Regions from separate parts of the Streptomyces sp. NPDC101178 genome, predicted to be linked through region 2. Evidence: riboswitches for the same ligand, from Rfam matches in the RefSeq annotation. Region 2 holds a riboswitch; each other region holds the start of a gene.

Region 1 (7,370 bases), on a different contig from region 2:
TGGGAGCGCGACCTGCTCGAGGGCGACAAGAAGGACGAGACCGCGGCTGCCGCCGAGGTCCAGTCCTCCGCCGAGACCGAGAAGGTCGCGGACGCCGAGAAGCCGGCCGAGGCCGTCGCCGAGGCCGAGGCTCCGGCCGCCGACGCGGACGCCGAGCAGGCCTGACACCCGTCACGGCTGCTGACGGCGGGGGCCGGCGCCACCAGCGCGGCCCCCGCCGTTCACCCGTAGATCTTTCAGACTTCGAGAGAGACATACAGACTCATGGCGAACTACACCGCCGCTGACGTCAAGAAGCTCCGCGAGCTCACCGGCGCCGGCATGATGGACTGCAAGAAGGCGCTCGACGAGGCCGACGGCAACGTCGACAAGGCCGTCGAGGCGCTCCGTATCAAGGGCCAGAAGGGCGTCGCCAAGCGCGAGGGCCGTTCCGCCGAGAACGGTGCCGTCGTCTCCCTCATCTCCGAGGACAAGACGTCCGGCGTCCTCCTGGAGCTGAAGTGCGAGACGGACTTCGTCGCCAAGGGTGACAAGTTCCAGACCGTCGCCAACACGCTCGCCGCGCACGTCGCCGCGACCTCCCCGGCCGACATCGCCGCGCTCCTCGCTTCCGAGATCGAGCCCGGCAAGACCGTCCAGGCGTACGTGGACGAGGCCAACGCCAACCTCGGCGAGAAGATCGTCCTGGACCGCTTCGCGCAGTTCACCGGCGACTTCGTCTCCGTGTACATGCACCGCACCATGCCCGACCTGCCCCCGCAGATCGGTGTCCTGGTCGAGCTGGACAAGGCCGACGCCGAGCTGGCCAAGGGCATCGCCCAGCACATCGCCGCCTTCGCGCCGAAGTACCTCTCCCGCGAGGACGTCCCGGCCGAGGTCGTCGAGGCCGAGCGCCGCGTCGCCGAGGAGACCACCCGCGCCGAGGGCAAGCCCGAGGCCGCCCTCCCGAAGATCGTGGAGGGTCGCGTCAACGGCTTCTTCAAGGAGGCCACGCTCCTCGGCCAGCCGTACGCGCTGGACGCCAAGAAGTCCGTCCAGAAGGTCCTGGACGAGGCCGGTGTCACCCTGAAGCGCTTCTCGCGCATCAAGGTCGGCATCTGAGTCCGTCCGGGCGAACAGCACCGGACCCGATAGGGTCTGGTGCAGTCGACGGCCGCACCCACGCCGGACGACCGCAGATCTGACGAGGAGGCCATTGCCGCTGTAGGGACACCAGACCCACCGGCAATGGCCTTCTTCGTATGTGCACGAGGAGAATTTTCATGGACATGGGCGCGGACGCCACTCAGGCCGACGACAAGCGCGACGACACGTTTTCCGGGCGCTTCATGCTGAAGCTCTCCGGCGAGGCCTTCGCCGGCGGTGGCGGCCTCGGCGTCGACCCCGACGTCGTGCACACCATCGCCCGCGAGATCGCCGCCGTCGTACGCGACGGCGCCCAGATCGCGGTGGTCATCGGGGGAGGCAACTTCTTCCGCGGTGCCGAGCTCCAGCAGCGCGGCATGGACCGGGCCCGGTCCGACTACATGGGCATGCTCGGCACCGTCATGAACTGCCTGGCGCTCCAGGACTTCCTGGAGAAGGAAGGCATCGACTCGCGCGTCCAGACCGCCATCACCATGGGCCAGGTCGCCGAGCCGTACATCCCGCTCCGCGCCGTACGGCACCTGGAGAAGGGGCGCGTCGTCATCTTCGGCGCCGGCATGGGCATGCCGTACTTCTCCACCGACACCACCGCCGCCCAGCGCGCCCTGGAGATCGATGCCGAGGCGCTGCTCATGGGGAAGAACGGTGTGGACGGGGTCTACGACTCCGACCCGAAGGCCAACCCCGACGCGGTGAAGTTCGACGCGCTGGAGTACAGCGAGGTGATCACGCGCGACCTGAAGGTCGCCGACGCCACCGCCATCACGCTCTGCCGTGACAACAAGCTGCCGATCCTCGTCTTCGAGCTGACCGCCGAGGGCAATATCGCCCGTGCCGTCAAGGGTGAGAAGATCGGCACGCTCGTCAGCGACGAGAGCACCCGGGCCTGACGGCCCCCCAGGATGGACAACGGCCTGCCGGTCGGACACCGTGCAGGTGAGGACGCGACTCAGGACCCGCAGGGCCCGTCGATGACGGGTCCGCTCAAGACACGCAGGAGCACGTGGTGATCGAAGAAATCCTCCTCGAAGCCGAGGAGAAGATGGAGAAGGCCGTCGTCGTCGCGAAAGAGGACTTCGCCGCGATCCGTACCGGCCGTGCGCACCCGGCGATGTTCAACAAGATCGTCGCCGACTACTACGGCGCGCTGACCCCGATCAACCAGCTGGCCTCGTTCTCGGTTCCCGAGGCGCGGATGGCCGTCGTGACGCCGTTCGACAAGTCCGCGCTGCGCAACATCGAGCAGGCGATCCGTGACTCCGACCTCGGCGTCAACCCGAGCAACGACGGCAACATCATCCGGGTGACGTTCCCCGAGCTCACCCAGGACCGCCGCAAGGAGTACATCAAGGTCGCCAAGACCAAGGCCGAGGACTCCAAGATCTCCATCCGCTCCATCCGCCGCAAGGCCAAGGAAGCGCTCGACAAGCTCGTCAAGGACAAGGAGTCCGGCGAGGACGAGGTGCGCCGCGCCGAGAAGGAGCTCGACGACACCACCGCGAAGTACGTCGCGCAGGTGGACGAGCTGCTCAAGCACAAGGAAGCCGAGCTGCTCGAAGTCTGATGAACGACTCTTCCTGGGGTGCACCGCAGGGAGCCGGTCACCGGGGTGCCCCCGAGATGGGGGTCGCTCCGGCGGGTCCCGCTTACGATGCGCATGAAGCCCAGCAGACTCGGCCCATGCCCAACGTGCCGGACGTCCCCGACGCAGGTAGAGACGCACAGAGCCGCGCCAACCGGAACGGGGACGCCGCGCACGTCGGCGGCCCCCTGTTCCGTGACGAGATGCCGCAGGAGCCCATGTCCACCCCGCTGCCGTCCCCGCCGCAGAAGAAGCGTGCGGGGCGTGATCTGCGCGCCGCCATAGGGGTCGGCGTGGGGCTCGGCGCCGTCATCGTCGCCTCGCTGTTCATCGTGAAGGCCGTCTTCGTCGGTGTCGTCGCCGTCGCCGTCGTCGTCGGCCTCTGGGAGCTCACCTCCCGGCTCCAGGAGCAGAAGGGCATCAAGGCGCCCCTGATCCCGCTGGCCGTCGGCGGGGCCGCGATGGTCGTCGCCGGCTACGCGCGCGGTGCGGAGGGCGCCTGGGTCGCCATGGCGCTGACGGCCCTGGCGGTGCTGGTCTGGCGGATGACCGAGCCGCCGGAGGGGTATCTCAAGGACGTCACGGCGGGCGTCTTCGCCGCGTTCTACGTCCCGTTCCTGGCCACCTTCGTCGCCATGATGCTGACGGCGGACGACGGGCACTGGCGGGTCCTGGTCTTCCTCGTCCTCACGGTCGTCAGCGACACCGGGGCGTACGCGGTCGGCTGGCGCTACGGCACCCACAAGCTCGCCCCCCGCATCAGCCCAGGCAAGACCCGCGAGGGCCTGCTCGGCGCCGTCTCCTTCGCGATGGTGGCCGGTGCGCTGTGCATGGAGTTCCTCATCGACGGCGGCGCCTGGTGGCAGGGCCTGCTCCTCGGCCTCGCGGTCGCCGTCAGCGCCACCCTCGGCGACCTGGGTGAGTCCATGATCAAGCGGGACCTCGGGATCAAGGACATGGGCACCCTGCTCCCCGGCCACGGCGGCATCATGGACCGGCTGGACTCGCTGCTGCCGACCGCGCCGGTGGTCTGGCTGCTGCTGGTGCTGTTCGTCGGCTCCGGCTGAGCGTCCCTTCAGGGCCGCGCACCACGTCTCACCTGCACGTTCCACGAGTGAGGGTCCGTCGTCCACAGGGCGGCGGGCCCTCACCCGTCTGTCTGCGACACTGGATGAACCATGCCTAAGCCCGGAGAACTCACTTTCGTCGCGCCCCGCGGAGCCAAGAAGCCGCCGCGGCATCTCGCCGACCTCACGCCCGCCGAGCGCAAGGAAGCGGTCGCCGCGACCGGCGAGAAGCCGTTCCGCGCCCAGCAGCTCTCGCAGCACTACTTCGCGCGGTACGCGCACGACCCGGAGCAGTGGACCAACATCCCCGCCGGGTCCCGGGAGAAGCTCGCCGAGGCGCTGTTCCCCGACCTGATGTCCGTGGTGCGGCACATCAGCTGCGACGACGACACCACCCGCAAGACGCTGTGGAAGCTGCACGACGGGACGCTCGTCGAGTCCGTCCTGATGCGCTACCCGGAGCGCGTCACCATGTGCATCTCCTCGCAGGCGGGCTGCGGGATGAACTGCCCGTTCTGCGCCACCGGGCAGGCCGGTCTCGACCGCAACCTGTCGACCGCCGAGATCGTGCACCAGATCGTCGACGGCATGCGCGCCCTGCGCGACGGCGAGGTGCCCGGTGGTCCGGCCCGGCTCTCCAACATCGTCTTCATGGGCATGGGCGAGCCGCTCGCCAACTACAACCGGGTCGTCGGCGCCATCCGCCGGCTCACCGACCCCGAGCCGGACGGCCTCGGCCTCTCCCAGCGCGGGATCACCGTCTCGACGGTCGGGCTCGTCCCGGCCATGCTGCGCTTCTCCGACGAGGGGTTCAAGTGCCGCCTCGCCGTCTCACTGCACGCCCCGGACGACGAGCTGCGCGACACCCTCGTCCCGGTCAACACCCGGTGGAACGTACGCGAGGTGCTCGACGCCGCCTGGGAGTACGCGGAGAAGTCCGGCCGCCGCATCTCCATCGAGTACGCCCTGATCCGGGACATCAACGACCAGGCCTGGCGCGGCGACCTGCTCGGCCGGCTGCTCAAGGGCAAGCGGGTGCACGTCAACCTGATCCCGCTGAACCCCACGCCCGGCTCCAAGTGGACCGCCTCGCGGCCCGAGGACGAGAAGGCGTTCGTCGAGGCCATCGCGGCCCACGGCGTGCCCGTCACCGTCCGGGACACCCGCGGCCAGGAGATCGACGGGGCCTGCGGACAGCTGGCGGCCTCCGAGCGCTGATCACACGGCGGCTTCCGAGCGCCGATCACACAGCGGCCTCAGGCGACCGGCCGGAACCGCCGGTGTAGCCTGAGCGCGAAATCAACTTCATATTCCGACAGGGGAGCGCCACAGCGCTGAGAGTGCGGCACCAAGGACAGGTTGGCCGCAGACCCTCTGAACCTCGCCCGGGTCATTCCAGGTAGGAAGTTCGGACCTTACTCAAGCTGTTGCGCCCTGCCCGCTTCCGGTTACGTCTGTCACGTCTCCGGAGGGCGGGCGGGGCCGCGTCTCTTCCTGGTCACCTCCAGGAGGAATCACATGAACACCACCAAGAAGTACGCCGCAGCCGCGCTCGCCGCGGCGCTCGGCGTCACCGTCCTCGCGGGCTGCGGCGACTCCGGCGACGACACCTCGGCGGGCTCCGGCGCGTCGAAGGGCAGCGGCTCCAAGACCGTCACCCTGGTCACCCACGACTCCTTCAACGCCTCGGAAGACGTGCTGAAGCAGTTCACCAAGGAGAGCGGCTACACCGTCGAGCTCCTCAAGAGCGGCGACGCCGGTGCCGCCCTCAACCAGGAGATCCTCACCAAGGGCTCCCCGCGCGGCGACGTGTTCTTCGGCGTCGACAACACCCTGCTCTCCCGAGCCCTCGACAACGGCCTCTTCACCGCGTACGAGGCCAAGGGCCTGGACCGGGTCGCGAAGGGCACCGAGCAGGACGACCAGCACCGCGTCACGCCCGTCGACACCGGTGACATCTGCGTCAACTACGACAAGAAGTACTTCGCCGGCAAGAAGCTCGCGCCGCCGCAGACCTTCGAGGACCTGCTCAAGCCCGCGTACAAGAACCTCCTCGTCACCGAGAACGCGGCCGGCTCCTCGCCCGGCCTCGGCTTCCTCCTCGGCACCATCGCCTCCCAGGGCGAGGACGGCTACCAGGACTACTGGAAGAAGCTGAAGGCCAACGGCGTCAAGGTCGTCGACGGCTGGGAGCAGGCCTACAACGAGGAGTTCTCGGGCTCCGCGGGCGGCAAGAAGGCCAAGGCGGACCGGCCGCTCGTCGTCAGTTACGCCTCCAGCCCGCCCGTCGAGGTCCTCTACGCAGACCCGCAGCCCAAGGAGGCCCCCACCGGCGTCTCCACCGGGACCTGCTTCCGGCAGACCGAGTACGCCGGGCTGCTGAAGGGCGCGAAGAACGAGGCGGGCGGCAAGGCGCTGCTCGACTTCCTGATCAGCAAGACGTTCCAGGAGGACGTGCCGCTGAACATGTTCGTCAACCCGGTCGTCACCGACGCGAAGCTGCCGGAGATCTTCACCGAGTTCGGTGAGACCGTCGACAAGCCGGCCACGGTGGCCCCGGACAAGATCGCCGCCAACCGTGAGCAGTGGGTCCAGGCGTGGCACTCGATCGCCGTGAAGTAGACGGCCCCACCAAGGCCGACGAAGCCGCCGAGCCCGCCGCCGGGTCCAAGGGTGGGACCGGCGGCGGGCGGCGCGGAGCGGCGGTGCGGCTCGGCCTGATGGCCGTGCCCGTCGCGTTCTTCGCCGTCTTCTTCGCCTACCCCGTCTCCGCGATCGTCGGACGCGGGCTGAAGGCGGACGGTGTCTGGCAGTTCGGGCGGATCGGCGAGGTGCTGTCCCGCCCGGACATCCTCGACGTCCTCTGGTTCACCACCTGGCAGGCGCTCGCCTCCACCGCGCTCACCCTGCTGGTCGCGCTGCCCGGCGCGTACGTCTTCGCGCGCTTCGACTTCCCCGGAAAGCAGGTGCTGCGCGCGGTCGTCACCGTGCCGTTCGTGCTGCCCACGGTCGTCGTCGGCACCGCGTTCCTGGCGCTGCTCGGGCGCGGCGGGCTCCTGGACGAGCTGTGGGGTCTGCGGCTCGACACCACGGTGTGGGCGATTCTGCTCGCGCACGTCTTCTTCAACTACGCCGTCGTCGTGCGGACGGTCGGCGGCCTCTGGTCGCAGCTCGACCCGCGTCAGGAGGAGGCTGCCCGGGTCCTCGGCGCCGGACGGTTCGCCGCCTGGCGCCGGGTGACGCTGCCCGCGCTCGGTCCGGCGGTGGCGGCGGCCGCGCTGATGGTCTTCCTCTTCACGTTCACCTCGTTCGGTGTCGTGCAGATCCTCGGCGGCCCCGCCTACTCCACCCTGGAGGTGGAGGTCTACCGCCAGACCGCCCAGCTCCTCGACCTGCCGACGGCCGCCGTGCTGACCATGGTCCAGTTCGTGGCGGTCGGCGGGATCCTCGCCGTGCACGCCGTGACCGTACGCCGCCGGGAACGGGCGCTGAAGCTCGTCGACCCGGCCCAGACCTCCCGCCGGCCGCACGGCGCCGGACAGTGGGCGCTGCTCGGCGGGGTGCTGCTCACCGCG
Region 2 (7,370 bases):
TACACCGCTTCCTGTCGTGTCGGTCAGACGGCGAGCGCCTGGGCTCGGCGCTTCACCTCCGTACCGCGATTCTCGCTCAGCGCCTGTGCGGGGGTGCCGGGCAGGGTCGGGTCGGGAGTGAAGAGCCACTCCAGCATCTCTTCGTCGGAGTAGCCGTCGTCCCTCAGGAGGGTCAGGGTGCCGGAGAGGCCCTTGACCACCTTGTCGCCGTCGATGAAGGCGGCAGGCACCTGGAGCGTCCGGTTCTCACCACGGCGTACGGCGATGAGCTGGCCTTCCTTGACCAGCTGCCGTACACGCGTCACCTCGACATCGAGCTTCTCCGCGATGTCGGGCAGGTGGAGCCAGGCGGGGACGAGTGCATCGGTCTTTGCGTCAATCTCGGTCACAGGGACAAGCGTGCCATCCAGGACTGACAGCCGGTAGCCGGGCCGACCGTACGGGGGTCGGACCCGGCGGTTCAGAGTGCGGTGGACTTCAGCGGTACGGCGGGGTCGGCGACCCGGTCCGGGTCGAGGACGGCCCCGGATTCGATGAGCTTGCGGCCCTGGGCGAGGTCGCGCGGGCGGCCCACCGCGAGGACGGCGACCAGGGCGCCGGCCTTCAGCCAGCAGACCGACCAGGTGGCCTCGGTGCCGTCGCCGCGCCACACCAGGGTGTCGGCGTGGGCGTGGTGGCCGGCGTACTGCACGAAGCGGCCGAACTGTTCGGACCAGAAGTACGGGACGGGGTCGTGGACCGGCAGCGGGTCGCCGCTCCCGGCGGCGAGGATCGCGGCGGCGGCGGTGCGCGGGCCCTGGAGGGCGTTGTCCCAGTGGTGGATGAGCAGGCGTTCGCCGTAGCGGGCGGAGGGGAAGGAGGCGCAGTCGCCGACGGCGTACACATCGGGCAGGGAGGTGCGCAGCGCGCTGTCGGCGGTGACCGAGCCGTCCGGGCCGCGTTCGATCCCGGAGCCGGCGAGCCAGCCGGTGGCGGGGCGGGCGCCGATGCCGACGACGACGGCTCCGGCGGGCAGTACGCGGCCGTCCGCGAGGACCACCCTGCCGGGCTCGACGCGCTCGACCCGGGCGTCGGTGAGGAGTGCGGCGCCGCTCTCCGCGTACCAGTCGGCCATCGGGGCCGCGACTTCGGCGGGCAGGGTTCCGGCCAGCGGGCGGGCGGCGGCCTCGACCACGGTGACCGCGCAGCCGGCGGCGCGGGCGGCGGTGGCGAACTCGGCGCCGATCCACCCGGCCCCGACGACCACCACGTCGTGCTGCTCCTCAAGGACGGGACGCAGCCGGGCGGCGTCGTCCAGGGTGCGCAGCAGATGGACGCCGGGGACGCCCTCGGTGCCGGGCAGGGCGATGGGCTCCGCGCCGGTCGCCAGGACCAGGACGTCGTAGGGGACGGGGCCGTCGGCGGTGTCCAGGACGTGGTCGGCGGCGCGGAGGGCGGTGACGCCCAGGCCGAGGCGGAGCGTGATCTCCAGGGCCTCGAAGTCGACGTCGAAGGCGGAGTCCTCGGCCTTGCCGAGCAGCACCGCCTTGGACAGCGGCGGCCGGTCGTAGGGCTGGTGGGGTTCGGCGCCGATCAGGGTGACGGTGCCGGCGAAGCCGGCTTCCCGCAGGGCGACGGCGGTCTGCACGCCCGCCATGCCCGCCCCGACGACCACGACGTTCCGTGTCGGCCGCCCGGCCACGTGCTCTTCCGTCTGCTCGCTCACGTGTACCACTCTATTCAGCTGACGCGGCGTCAATGGGTGACTTCTTCCACCACGCTCGTTCCGCTGCCTTCCTGTGACTCCCATTCCCAGCGCTCCTCCAGCCGCACCCGGCCGTCCGGGAGGTCGGTGACGGTGGAGAGGCAGTGTCCGGAAGAGGTCGTTCCGTCCTGCTTGAGCTGGACGTAGCGGAAGTCGAGCCGATCCGCCTCGCGGGTGCCGACGAGATGGCCGCGGACCACGTCACCGCCCGCGTACTCGGCCCAGATCGCGCCGTCCCGCTCGTGGTAGGTGAAGCGGGTACGGGTGCCGACCTGGCCCGGGGCCTGGTCGGCGACGGGTGAGAGGACGAGTCCTTCGAGCGAACGGGCCACGGTGGCTGCTCCCTTGCCGGTCGGAAGGCGGGTGGGTAGGGCCTGTCGTCAAACTGCCGTCGCCGCCCGGCAGGCGGCAGTTTGACGACAGGCCCTAGGCTGGCCAACGTAGAACACTCGCGGGAGCCCGGGCGCACCGGGCTGAGAGGGAGGCTGGAGCGCCTCCGACCGTACGAACCTGATCCGGGTCATGCCGGCGAAGGGAGGGGCTGGACACCCATGCGCGTCTCGGGGAAGACCTCCGGAAGCCCGGGGGAGAGAACAGGATCCGATGTCCTCGTCATCGGGGGCGGCATCATCGGCCTGGTCACCGCGTGGCGGGCGGCCCAGCGCGGGCTGGCCGTCACCGTGGCCGATCCCGGTCCGGGCGGCGGGGCCGCCCAGGTCGCGGCGGGCATGCTGGCCGCCGTCACCGAACTGCACTACGGCGAGGAGATGCTCCTCGGCCTCAACCTGGCCTCCGCCGCCCGCTATCCGGAGTTCGTCGCGGAGCTGGAGGCGGCGAGCGGCCGGGAGACCGGTTTCCGGACCTGCGGGACGCTCGCCGTGGCGCTGGACTCCGACGACCGGGCGCACCTGCGGGAACTGCACGCCCTCCAGGAGCGCTCGGGTCTGGAGTCGGTCTGGCTGAGCGGCCGCGAGTGCCGCCGGCTGGAGCCGATGCTCGCGCCGGGGGTCCGGGGCGGGCTGCGGGTGGACGGTGACCACCAGGTGGATCCGCGCCGGCTGGCCGCGGCGCTGCTGGCCGCCTGCGAGCGGGCCGGAGTGGTGTTCCGCAGGGCCTCCGCCGAGCGGCTCACCGTCGCCGGAGGCCGGGCCACCGGAGCCTCGCTCGATGACGGTACGGAGGTCGGGGCCGACCAGGTCGTCCTGGCGGCGGGCAGCCTCAGCGGGCGGCTCGCGGGCGTGCCCGAGGAGGTCCTGCCGCCGGTCCGCCCGGTCAAGGGCCAGGTCCTGCGGCTCACCGTGCCACCGGCGTACGCCCCTTTCCTCAGCCGGACCGTCCGTGCCGTGGTCCGGGGCGGCCACCTCTACCTCGTACCGCGCGAGAACGGCGAACTGGTCGTCGGCGCCACCAGCGAGGAGATGGGCTGGGACACCACGGTCACCGCCGGCGGGGTCTACGAGCTGCTGCGCGACGCCCATGAGCTGGTGCCCGGCATCACCGAACTGCCGCTCACCGAGACCCGCGCCGGCCTGCGTCCCGCATCGCCCGACAACGCCCCGCTGCTCGGCCCGACCGCCGTGCCCGGTCTCCTCCTCGCCACCGGCCACCACCGCAACGGCGTCCTGCTGACGCCCGTCACCGGCGACGCGATGGCCGAAGCGCTGACCACCGGCGAGCTGCCCGAGGTGGCCCGCCCCTTCGCGCCGGGCCGGTTCACGTCCGCCGCCGCCACCCCCGTACTCCAGGAGCAGTCCGCATGACCCCACAGGTATCCGTCTCGGTCAACGGCGAGCCGCGCACGCTCGACGAGGGCACCGCACTGGACCGGCTCGTCGCCACCCTGACCGCCGCGCCCTCCGGGGTCGCCGCCGCCGTCAACGAGAGCGTCGTGCCACGCGGCCGGTGGGCCGCCACCACGCTCGGCGAGGGCGACCGCGTCGAGGTCCTGACCGCCGTCCAGGGAGGCTGACCGTGTCCGACGACGTCTTCACCCTGGGACCGGCCGCCTTCGGCTCCCGGCTGATCATGGGCACCGGCGGGGCGCCGAGCCTGGAGGTGCTGGAGCGGTCGCTGATCGCCTCCGGGACCGAGCTGACCACCGTCGCCATGCGGCGGCTCGACCCGACCGTGCAGGGCTCGGTGCTCTCCGTGCTGGAGCGGCTCTCCATCCAGGTGCTGCCGAACACGGCGGGCTGCTTCACCGCCGGTGAGGCGGTGCTGACCGCGCGGCTGGCCCGGGAGGCGCTCGGCACCGACTGGGTCAAGCTGGAGGTGGTGGCCGACGAGAGGACGCTGCTGCCGGACCCGATCGAGCTGCTGGACGCGGCGGAGATCCTGGTAGACGACGGGTTCACCGTGCTGCCGTACACCAACGACGACCCGGTCCTGGCCCGGAAGCTGGAGGACGTCGGGTGCGCGGCGATCATGCCGCTCGGCTCCCCCATCGGCTCCGGGCTAGGCATCCGCAACCCGCACAACTTCGAGCTGATCGTGGAGCGGGCCGGGGTGCCGGTGATCCTGGACGCGGGGGCCGGGACGGCGTCGGACGCGGCCCTGGCGATGGAGCTGGGGTGCGCGGCGGTGATGCTCGCCTCGGCGGTGACCCGGGCGCAGGAGCCGGAGCTGATGGCGGGTGCGATGCGTCACGCGGTGGAGGGCGGGCGCCTGGCCTTCCGGGCGGGCCGGATCCCCCGCCGCCACTTCGCCGAGGCGTCCTCGCCGGTGGACGGGCGGGCGGCGCTGGATCCGGAGCGGCCGGCGTTCTGAGCGCAGGTGGGCGCAGGTGCGTGGTCGGGAGCGCTGCCCCCGAGCCCTCGCGCCTCAAACGCCGGAGGGGTTGAATTGCCTCCCGACCTGGGGCGCGGCCCTGTCACGGATCGGCTGCAGAACGGGCTCGGGAGCGCCCCGGCCCGTCCGGGCTGTCGGTGGCGGCTCGTAGACTCTCGGGGTGGACACGACCCTCCAGGATCCTCTCGTCGGGCAGCTGCTCGACGGCCGGTATCGCATTGAGGCGCGCATCGCGGTCGGCGGGATGGCCACGGTCTACCGGGCCGTGGACACCCGCCTGGACCGGGTGCTCGCCCTCAAGGTGATGCATCCGGCGCTCGCCGTCGACGTCGCCTTCGTCGAGCGGTTCATCCGCGAGGCCAAGTCGGTGGCGCGGCTCGCGCACCCCAACGTCGTCGCGGTCTTCGACCAGGGCGCAGAAGGTGCGTACGTCTATCTCGCGATGGAGTACGTGGCGGGCTGCACCCTGCGCGACGTCCTGCGTGAGCGCGGCGCCCTCCAGCCCCGGGCCGCGCTGGACATCCTGGAGCCGGTCCTCGCCGCGCTCGGCGCCGCGCACCGGGCCGGGTTCGTGCACCGCGACATGAAGCCGGAGAACGTCCTGATAGGCGACGACGGCCGGGTGAAGGTCGCCGACTTCGGGCTGGTCAGAGCGGTCGGCACGGCCACCGACACCACCGGTTCGCTGCTGGGTACGGTCTCGTATCTGGCGCCGGAGCAGATCGAGCACGGCACCGCCGACACCCGCAGTGATGTGTACGCCTGCGGTGTGGTGCTCTACGAGATGCTGACCGGTGCCAAGCCGCACACCGGCGAGAACGCCGCCCAGGTCATCTACCAGCACCTCAACAACGACGTCCCGGCCCCGTCCGCCATGGTGCCGGGGCTGCCGGTGGCGCTGGACAGCCTGGTGGCGAGCGCGACCGCCCGCAATCCCGAGGTGCGCCCGTACGACGCGGTGCTGCTGCTGGCCGAGGCCCGGGAGGCCCGTGCCGGGCTGACCGAGGCGGAGCTGGACGCCGTACCGCCGCAGGCGCTCTCGGACACGCACGACGGCGCACAGGACCGTACGAGCGTGATCCCGCGGGCCCTTCCGGCGGACGGGCCCGGGGACGGCGTGTACCGCACCAGCCGTCTGGAGATGCCGCCGCCGGTCGCACCGCCCCGGCGCAGGGCTGCCCGGCGCGGTCCGTTCGGCGGCCCGCACCGCAAGCTGATCACGATCATCACCGCCGTCCTGCTGACGCTCGGCGTCGGCATGGGCGTCTGGTACATCAACTCCGGCCAGTTCACCCAGGTCCCCTCGCTGCTCGGCCAGACCCAGAAGGCGGCGGAGCAGCGGCTCTCGGACGAGGGGCTCGGGCTGGAGGGCGTGGAGCGGGTCTTCAGCGACACCGTGGAGCGGGGTTCGGTGGTCGGCAGCGACCCGGCCTCCGGCGACCGGATCCGGGGCAACGGCTCGGTGAAGCTGGTCGTCTCGCGCGGCCCGGAGATCGTCCGGGTGCCCGATGTGGCGGGCTCCTCCCTCGCGGACGCCAAGCGCTCGCTGAAGAAGGTGGGCCTGGTCCCCGGCATGGTGACCAGGGAGTTCAGCGAGGAGGTGGAGCGCGGCGAGGTGATCCGTACGGAGCCCCGCGCGGGCACCGACCGCAACCCGGACACCGCCGTGGCCCTGGTCGTCAGCAAGGGCAGCCCGATCGACGTGCCGGACGTCACCGGCCTCTCCGTCCAGGACGCCACCGCGGAGCTGGAAGGAGAGGGGCTGAAGGTGGAGGTGCTGCCCGGCCGGGTCCACTCCGCAGAGGCCGACGGGGACATCGCCGAGCAGTCCCCGGGCGCCGGCGACGAGGCGGCGGAAGGCGACACGATCGAGCTGACCGTCTCCAAGGGACCGCGCATGCTGGACGTCCCCGATGTCACCGGGCGGGACGTCGACGAGGCCCGGGCCACCCTGGAGGAGGCGGGCTTCGAGGTGAAGGTCGACCGGCCGTTCCTCTCCTTCAGCGACACCGTCGCGCGCCAGTCCGTGGACGGCGGCGAGCAGGCTCCGGAAGGTTCCACCATCACGATCAGGACCAAGGGGCTCTAGACATGCGTAACCCGGTGGGCGGACACGTCCCGGTGGCCGGCGGCCTCGCGAAGGTCGGTCTGGAGTACGCCCGGGAGCTGGTGGCCGAGGCCGTGCAGGTCTTCGTCGCCAATCCGCGCGGCTGGGCGACGCCCGCCGGGAACCCGGCGCAGGACGAGCTGTTCCGCGCGGAGTGCGCGGCCGCGTCGATACCGGCGTACGTCCACGCCCCGTATCTGATCAACTTCGGGTCGCACAGCGAGGCGACGGTCGAGAAGTCCGTGGAGTCGCTGCGCCACTCGCTGCGGCGGGCCCGGCAGATCGGCGCGCTGGGCGTGGTGGTGCACACCGGCTCGGCGACCGGCGGGCGGCCCCGCTCCGAGGCGCTGGCCCAGGTGCGGGAGCACATGCGGCCGCTGCTGGACGAGCTGACCCATGACAACGACCCGTATCTGCTGCTGGAGTCGACGGCGGGCCAGGGCTTCTCGCTCTGCTCCCGTACGTGGGACTTCGGACCGTACTTCGAGGCGCTGGACGCCCACCCCAAGCTGGGCATCTGCCTGGACACCTGTCACATCTACGCGGCGGGCCACGACCTGGCCGGACCGTCCGGGATGCGGCAGACGCTCGATCTGCTGGTGGAGACGGTCGGTGAGGGGCGGCTGAAGCTGATCCACGCCAACGACTCCAAGGACGTCGTCGGCGCGCACAAGGACCGGCACGAGAACATCGGCTCCGGCCATATCGGCGCCGAGCCGTTCCGGGAGCTGT
Region 3 (7,370 bases), on a different contig from region 2:
GACCCGACGGCATCGGCGTCATCGACCTCGTCATGCGGCTCTCCGCAGAGGCGGCGGCGGCCGGCGGCTACTGCAAGGCCCTGATGGGCAATCACGAGCTGCTGCTGATCGGCGCCAAGCGGTTCTCCGACACTCCCGTCAACTCCGGTGCGGGCACCGCCACCTTCCAGGCCGCCTGGCTGCTCAACGGCGGCCAGAAGAGCGACATGGACCGCCTCCAGGACGTGCACCTGCAGTGGATGTCCCGGCTCGACGCGGTCGTCGAGGAGGACGGACATCTGCTGATGCACTCCGACACGACGGCCTACCTCGACTACGGCACCACCATCGACGCCGTCAACGACACCATCACCGACATCCTCACGCGCAACGACGCCGACGAGTGCTGGGACCTCTTCCGCAAGCTCACCAAGCGGTTCGCCTTCCGCGACGAGGGCGGCGCCGAAGCGGTGCGCGAGCTGCTGACGACGTACGGCGGACAGCGCGTCGTCCACGGTCACAGCCCGATCCCGTATCTCCTGGGCGAAGTCGGCACGGAGGACGGCGAGGACGGTTCGGGGCCGGTGGTGAACGGCCCGCACGTCTACGCGGACGGGCTCGCCATCGCCATGGACGGCGGAGTGACCATGGCCGGAAAGCTCCTGGTCGTCCAACTCCCCCTGCATGACTGAGCTCTGACCGGGAAGACGCTCCTGGACAGGACCGCGCCGATCATCGGGCCTATTTCCGGAAACACCCTGTCACCGCGCGCCGTGAGCGCTCTACCATCGGCTCATCAGTAGCAGGCTCTCCTCCGTTTCCGCCCGACCGCCCGGCCAACGCGGGCTGCCGGGCCCGACGGAGCATCGGGGGATGCAGATGACAAGCGCTCCGCACCTGCAAGCCGAGGACGGTCCCGAGTACGCCCGGATCCTCGGCGACGCGCTGCGTCACGCCCACGAACGCCCGGACCTGGAAGGCGTCGGCGACCGGCTCAACACCGAGCAGCTGCGCACGATGGCGCTCAACGCCACGGCGCTGATCACCGCGGCAGCGGCCACCGAGTACGAGCACTACGTGAAGGCCCGGGCCGAGCTGCGCGCGGCCAGCGCGGCCGTACCGGAGGGCGAGCCGTACGGAGACACATCCTCGGCCACCGGGCCGGGCGCCGGCATAGGAGCGGTCCTCACGGTCCTGACGCCGCTCCTCGCGGGCGCCGCCGCCGTGATCTTCCTGCTCGTCGGCTATCTGATGAGGGCCCTCAGCCCGTCCGTCGGCTTCGGCACCACCATGATCGCGGCCGGGTGGTTCTTCGCGGCCCTCGCCGCCGCGGCCATCCTGGTCGCCGCCGTGGGGCTGCTCGTCACGGCCCTGCGCAACGGTTCGACCTCGCTCGCCGCCGAGGACGAGGAGGACGAACTGCCGGAAGAGGTCGCCCGGGCCCGGGAGGCCTGGCGCCACGCGCTGCTGGAGCGCGGCATCCTGCCGTTCCTGCGGGACGCCCTGGCCGACCCGACCGCGGGCCCCGCCGCACGGACCCCGCACCGCTCACCGAACCGGATCCCGAAGGTCGGCTACAGCAGGCCGGACTTCTCCGGTCCGGAGGACGGCCCGTCGGCCGGCCCCCGGCCGACCTTCACGAGCCCCGACTTCACCAGCCCGGACTTCGGCGGACCGGACCACCGGCCGGAGTAGGACCCGCGGGTCACGGGAAACGCCACAGGCCGGGGCGGCGAGTGCCGCGCCCGGCCTGTGCGACGCTCCGGCAGGGCCGGAGCGGTGGATCAGACAGCCTGCGGAGCCAGCTTCGGGTTGGCGCCGTGCTGGTTCTGCTCCGGCTTGCCCTCCGAGGCGAGGAAGACCAGCAGGATGATGCCGCCGACCAGCGGAACGGCCGCGATCAGGAACCACCAGCCGGAGCGGCCGGTGTCGTGCAGGCGGCGCACCAGCACGGCGAGCGACGGGACGATCGTCGCGAGGGCGTAGATGAAGTACGGGAGCATCGTGTCGATCGCCAGGCCGAGGCCGTACAGGACGGCCGCGACGATCAGGTGGACGAGCGTGAACATCCAGTACTCCTTGCGGCGCGCGCGCCCGCTGAAGCCTGCGTAGTTCTTGAGTACGGCCAGGTACCAATTCACTGTGTTCCCTCCCCAGGCCCCCGTGCGAGGGCCACCAAATTTCAGCCAAGCAAGCCGGAAAGTAAGCCACAGATAAGGAACGGGTCAAGCCCAGTTGACGCAGCTGCGAAACGTACATCCACCTGCCACACGACTGTGTCCATACTGTCGCTTAACACGTGCCGTAATCAGGCCAGATGGTGACCAAAGCAGCAAGTAGCCCATAGGTGAAGAGCCTTGGCGTCACGTCACCGGTCACCCGGCCGTACGCAAGCCGTCCCCGACGCCGGACGGGGCGTCGGGGACGGAGAGGCGGACCGCGGTCCCAGGGTGTGTCCTAGTCGGCGATCGGCAGGTAGACCCGGTTGCCGGCGGCCGCGAACTCCTTCGACTTCTCGGCCATGCCCTCCTCGATCTCCTCCTGCGAACCGCCGTGCTGACGCCGGATGTCCTGGGAGATCTTCATCGAGCAGAACTTCGGCCCGCACATCGAGCAGAAGTGCGCCGTCTTCGCCGGCTCGGCGGGCAGCGTCTCGTCGTGGAACTCCCGGGCCGTGTCCGGGTCGAGGGCCAGGTTGAACTGGTCCTCCCACCGGAACTCGAACCGCGCGTCGGAGAGCGCGTCGTCCCACTCCTGCGCGCCCGGGTGGCCCTTGGCGAGGTCGGCCGCGTGGGCGGCGATCTTGTAGGTGATGACGCCGGTCTTCACGTCGTCCCGGTTCGGCAGGCCCAGGTGCTCCTTGGGCGTGACGTAACAGAGCATCGCGGTGCCCCACCAGGCGATCATCGCGGCGCCGATGCCCGAGGTGATGTGGTCGTAGGCGGGCGCGACATCCGTGGTCAGCGGGCCGAGCGTGTAGAACGGCGCCTCCTCGCAGATCTCCTGCTGGAGGTCGATGTTCTCCTTGATCTTGTGCATCGGGACGTGCCCGGGGCCCTCGATCATCGTCTGCACGCCGTGCCGCTTGGCGATGGTGTTCAGCTCACCCAGCGTGCGCAGCTCGGCGAACTGCGCCTCGTCGTTGGCGTCCGCGATCGACCCGGGGCGCAGTCCGTCACCGAGGGAGTAGGTGACGTCGTATGTCGCGAGGATCTCGCAGAGCTCTTCGAAGTGCTCGTAGAGGAACGACTCCTTGTGGTGCGCCAGGCACCAGGCCGCCATGATCGAGCCGCCGCGCGAGACGATGCCGGTCTTACGGCGGGCCGTCAGCGGGACGTACGGCAGGCGCACTCCGGCGTGCACCGTCATGTAGTCCACGCCCTGCTCGGCCTGTTCGATGACGGTGTCCTTGTAGATCTCCCACGTCAGCTCCTCGGCTCGGCCGTCCACCTTCTCCAACGCCTGGTAGAGCGGCACCGTTCCGATCGGTACGGGGGAGTTGCGCAGCACCCACTCGCGGGTGGTGTGGATGTTGCGGCCGGTGGACAGGTCCATGACCGTGTCGGCGCCCCACCTGGTCGCCCAGGTCATCTTGTCCACCTCCTCCTCGATGGAGGAGGTGACGGCCGAGTTGCCGATGTTGGCGTTGACCTTCACCAGGAACCGCTTGCCGATGATCATCGGCTCGGTCTCCGGGTGGTTGACGTTGGCCGGCAGCACCGCCCGGCCCGCCGCGATCTCCTCGCGTACGGTCTCGGCCCCGACGTTCTCCCGGATCGCGACGTACTCCATCTCCGGCGTGATCTCCCCGCGCCGGGCGTACGCGAGCTGGGTGACGGGCCGTCCGTCGCGGCTGCGGCGCGGCTGGCGCGGACGGCCGGGGAAGACCGCGTCCAGGTTGCGCAGTCCGCCGCGTGGCGAGGTGTGCTTGAGACCGTCGTCCTCGGGGCGGACCGGGCGGCCCGCGTACTCCTCGGTGTCGCCGCGGGCGATGATCCAGTTCTCCCGCAGGGGCGCGAGGCCCCGGCGGACGTCGGTGTCGATCCCGGGATCGGTGTACGGCCCCGACGTGTCGTACAGCGTCACGTCCTTGCCGTTGGTGAGGTGCACCTGCCGGACCGGCACCCGGAGGTCCGGGCGCGAACCCTGGACGTACCCCTTGTGCCAGCCGATGGACTTCCCGCCCTCGCCGTTCGGAGCGCCGTCCGGCGTCCCGTCGTTCTGTTTCGAGGCAGGCGTGCGTGCGTCCGCTGTGGTCATGAGACCTACTCCCTACGCCGGCATTACCCGGTAACAGGTTCGGCGGTCGGCGCAGCGTGTCCCGTACGGATCTACGGCGGTCAGCGCCCTCTCAGCCCGGTGCTCCGAGCTCCCGCGTGTGCAAAGGTGCCTCCACGCTAGCGTCCTTTCCGGCGAGCTGACCAGAGGGCCCTCCTGTTCTTGCGATGATCGCCCCGTGACCTCCCCCCAAAGCGACCCCGCACCCCAGCCGCCGCCCCAGGGCCACAGCCACGGCCACACGCACAGCCACGGACCCGCCGCACCGGTCTCCAAGCACCTGCGCAAGGTCATCGCCGCCGTCCTGATCCCGTTCGCCACGGCGGTCGTCGTCGGCCTGATCGCGTTCTGGCCCGGCGGCGTCCCCGACCACGAGCGCACCGGCGTCGGATTCGACCGGCAGACCCAGGACGGCAAGGTCGTCCAGGTCGTCAAGGTCGACTGCGCCGACGTCAACGCCGCACAGGTCCCGCCGACCGGTGACACCTCCACGCCCTCGGGCCGCGAGGCGGTCGCCGGGCAGGAGGGGGAGTGCGCGAAGGCGACCGTCGAGGTGACCAGCGGCGACGACAAGGGCCGCAGGTTCGTCGAGGTGGTCCAGCCGGACGCCCCGCGTCAACTGCGCGAGGGCCAGGGCGTGGTGGTGGCGTACGCCCCCGACGCGCCGCCCGACCTCCAGTACAGCGTGACCGATGTGAACCGGAAGATCCCCATGACGCTGCTGGCCGCGATCTTCGCGCTGGCGGTGGTCGCGGTGGGCCGGCTGCGCGGGGTGATGGCGCTGGTGGCGCTGGCCGTCTCGTTCGCCGTACTGACCCTGTTCATCCTGCCGGCGATCCTCCAGGGCTCGAATCCGCTGGTGGTGGCGGTGATCGGGGCCAGCGCCATCATGCTGGCGGCGCTCTACATGTGCCACGGGGTGACGGCCCGGACCTCCGTCGCCGTCGTCGGCACGCTGATCTCCCTGCTGCTGATCGGCCTGCTCGGGTCCCTTTTCATCGGCTGGGCGGACCTGAGCGGCAACACCGACGACAACACCGGCCTCATCCACGGCCTCTACCCGGACATCGACATGAGCGGTCTGCTGCTGGCCGGTGTCATCATCGGATCGCTCGGTGTGCTCGACGATGTGACGGTCACCCAGACCTCCGCCGTCTGGGAACTGCACCAGGCGGACCCGCGGATGGGTTGGCGCGGGCTGTACCGGGCAGGTATCCGGATCGGACGGGACCACATCGCCTCGGTCGTGAACACCCTGGTGCTGGCGTACGCGGGCGCGGCGCTGCCGCTGCTGCTGCTCTTCTCCATCGCCCAGAGCAGCGTGGGCACGGTGGCCAACAGCGAGCTGGTCGCCGAGGAGATCGTCCGGACGCTGGTCGGCTCGATCGGTCTGGTCGCCTCGGTGCCGGTGACGACGGTGCTCGCCGCGCTGGTGGTCTCCGCGGACCGCCCGGGCGCCTCCCTCTCCTCGTCGACGGCCGCCGCCCCCGCACGGACCGGCAGGGGCCGCCGCCGTAAGGCGTGAGAAACATGAGGCGGGGAGGTACGTGCGGTGCGGCTCAGCCGGCGTTCTGCTCCTCCGCGAGGATGCGGCCGAGCGCCTCCTCCAGGTTCCCGTCGAAGTCACCCAGCGTGTGCTCCTGGCCGAGGGGCACCAGCTTGTCGGTTCTGTCGAGGAAGGCGACGAGCGGTGCCGTACCGGCCCGGAACAACGCGCGGTCCGCGCCGACCTGAAGGCGGATGTGCACATCGCCGAGGCCCTCGGGTTCGGTCGGCCCGATGTGCACATCACCGTCGCCGCTCGGGCTGTTGAGCCCGTCCAGCAGCAGCTCACGGCCGAACGCCCAGGTCACCGGGGCATCGCCGGGCAGATGGAACGTCATCCGGATGGCATAGGGATCAGCCACCTCGTACCGGAGCTCCACCGGAATACGGAACGAGAGCTCCTCGGAGACGAGGAAGCTCATCATGACCTCTGCTTGAACCGACTCGCGCATCGCTCAACCCCGCAGTAGATGAAACTGGCCAGGAATGATCCCCTATGGCCCTATTGACGCCATCGTGGTGCACGCGATAGCAGATCACAAGGAGTGATTTTTCAGATACTGATAGAGAACACGAACGAACGCAAGAGGCTCGCCACTTCGCCACGTAGCTGTTCGACTGCGGGCAGCAACCGTTCTTCACGGTCCAGGGGTACGGAAATGGCCATCGCCGCAATGGTGGCACCGGCTGTGACGGGAATGGCGGCGCAGACGGTGCCCAGTGCGTACTCCTGGCGTTCGATGACCGGTTCACCCCGTCGCAGCGTTCGGAGACGTTCCAGAAGTGCCGCGCGATCTCGCACTGAGTAACGGGTAAGGGGCCGTACGGGGTGCCGGTCGAGGTGGTCCTCGCGGTCCTTCTCGTCGAGCTGGCCGAGAAGGCACTGCCCGATCGCGTGCGCGTGCCCGGTCTCCCGGAAGGAGGCCCACTCGTCGACCGCCGGGGCGTCGGGGGCGTCCGCGACCGCGATCAGCTCGATCTCACCGTCGCGGTAGACCGCGCAGTACACCGGGACCCCGATGGCGTCCCGCCAGTGCGCGAGGGAGTCGGTGACGGAGACGGGCCGGCTCCTGGAGCCCCGGGCCGCGGTCAGGTTCTCGGCGGCCGCGCCGAAGAGGAACACGCCGTTCTCCCGGCGGAGATAGCCCTCATGGGTCAGCGTGCGCAGCAGGTGGTACGCCGTCGGCAGCGGTAGCCCGGCCTCCCGCGCGAGTTGCTTGGCGGGCGCCCCGTCCCGATGGGTGCCCACAGCCTCCAGCAGCCTCAACGCCCGCTGAACCGAACCGATCAACGTCGGGACAGCGGTGCTCGATGCCGTGGTCAAAGGTCACCCCCAGGCATGGTGACGGGCCGTCGGCCCTCCCGTGGGGGCCGCCCCCACGGGCCTGCCGCACCCACGACCGGACTGTCGTTCAAACCACTGGTCACTCGGTCGGTTCGGTGACAGAAGGTCACATTCCAGATGGCGGCGGCAGCGTTACGTCACTGTATCGGCCGCCCTCTGAAGGGAGGAGTTTTCCCAGGGGACTTAGCTCAGCTGGGCTAATCCGCAGGCCTGTGCGCACCCC

What was found. A riboswitch is a leader RNA that binds a small molecule or an ion and turns the genes downstream of it on or off. The one in region 2 is predicted to bind thiamine pyrophosphate.
Region 1: another riboswitch for thiamine pyrophosphate. It lies ahead of ACIRR8_RS04550 (thiamine ABC transporter substrate binding subunit); the one in region 2 lies ahead of thiO (glycine oxidase ThiO).
Region 3: another riboswitch for thiamine pyrophosphate. It lies ahead of thiC (phosphomethylpyrimidine synthase ThiC); the one in region 2 lies ahead of thiO (glycine oxidase ThiO).

Annotation. Positions count from the first base shown of each region.
Region 1 covers NZ_JBIWOZ010000002.1:96,542-103,911, reverse strand. Annotated here, with positions in the region: gene rpsB (30S ribosomal protein S2) at 1-165, shown strand, start outside; gene tsf (translation elongation factor Ts) at 265-1,101, shown strand; gene pyrH (UMP kinase) at 1,263-2,036, shown strand; gene frr (ribosome recycling factor) at 2,153-2,710, shown strand; gene ACIRR8_RS04560 (phosphatidate cytidylyltransferase) at 2,710-3,795, shown strand; gene rlmN (23S rRNA (adenine(2503)-C(2))-methyltransferase RlmN) at 3,907-5,013, shown strand; TPP riboswitch at 5,103-5,219, shown strand; gene ACIRR8_RS04550 (thiamine ABC transporter substrate binding subunit) at 5,314-6,417, shown strand; gene ACIRR8_RS04545 (ABC transporter permease) at 6,516-7,370, shown strand, end outside.
Region 2 covers NZ_JBIWOZ010000012.1:104,994-112,363, forward strand. Annotated here, with positions in the region: gene ACIRR8_RS28870 (Rv2175c family DNA-binding protein) at 24-389, opposite strand; gene ACIRR8_RS28875 (NAD(P)/FAD-dependent oxidoreductase) at 461-1,705, opposite strand; gene ACIRR8_RS28880 (hypothetical protein) at 1,735-2,076, opposite strand; TPP riboswitch at 2,186-2,298, shown strand; gene thiO (glycine oxidase ThiO) at 2,296-3,504, shown strand; gene thiS (sulfur carrier protein ThiS) at 3,501-3,713, shown strand; gene ACIRR8_RS28895 (thiazole synthase) at 3,716-4,510, shown strand; gene pknB (Stk1 family PASTA domain-containing Ser/Thr kinase) at 4,692-6,620, shown strand; gene ACIRR8_RS28905 (deoxyribonuclease IV) at 6,623-7,370, shown strand, end outside.
Region 3 covers NZ_JBIWOZ010000003.1:207,294-214,663, forward strand. Annotated here, with positions in the region: gene ACIRR8_RS09420 (metallophosphoesterase) at 1-671, shown strand, start outside; gene ACIRR8_RS09425 (hypothetical protein) at 853-1,674, shown strand; gene ACIRR8_RS09430 (DUF805 domain-containing protein) at 1,764-2,120, opposite strand; gene thiC (phosphomethylpyrimidine synthase ThiC) at 2,437-4,239, opposite strand; TPP riboswitch at 4,232-4,365, opposite strand; gene ACIRR8_RS09440 (YibE/F family protein) at 4,436-5,782, shown strand; gene ACIRR8_RS09445 (SsgA family sporulation/cell division regulator) at 5,817-6,254, opposite strand; gene ACIRR8_RS09450 (IclR family transcriptional regulator) at 6,356-7,126, opposite strand.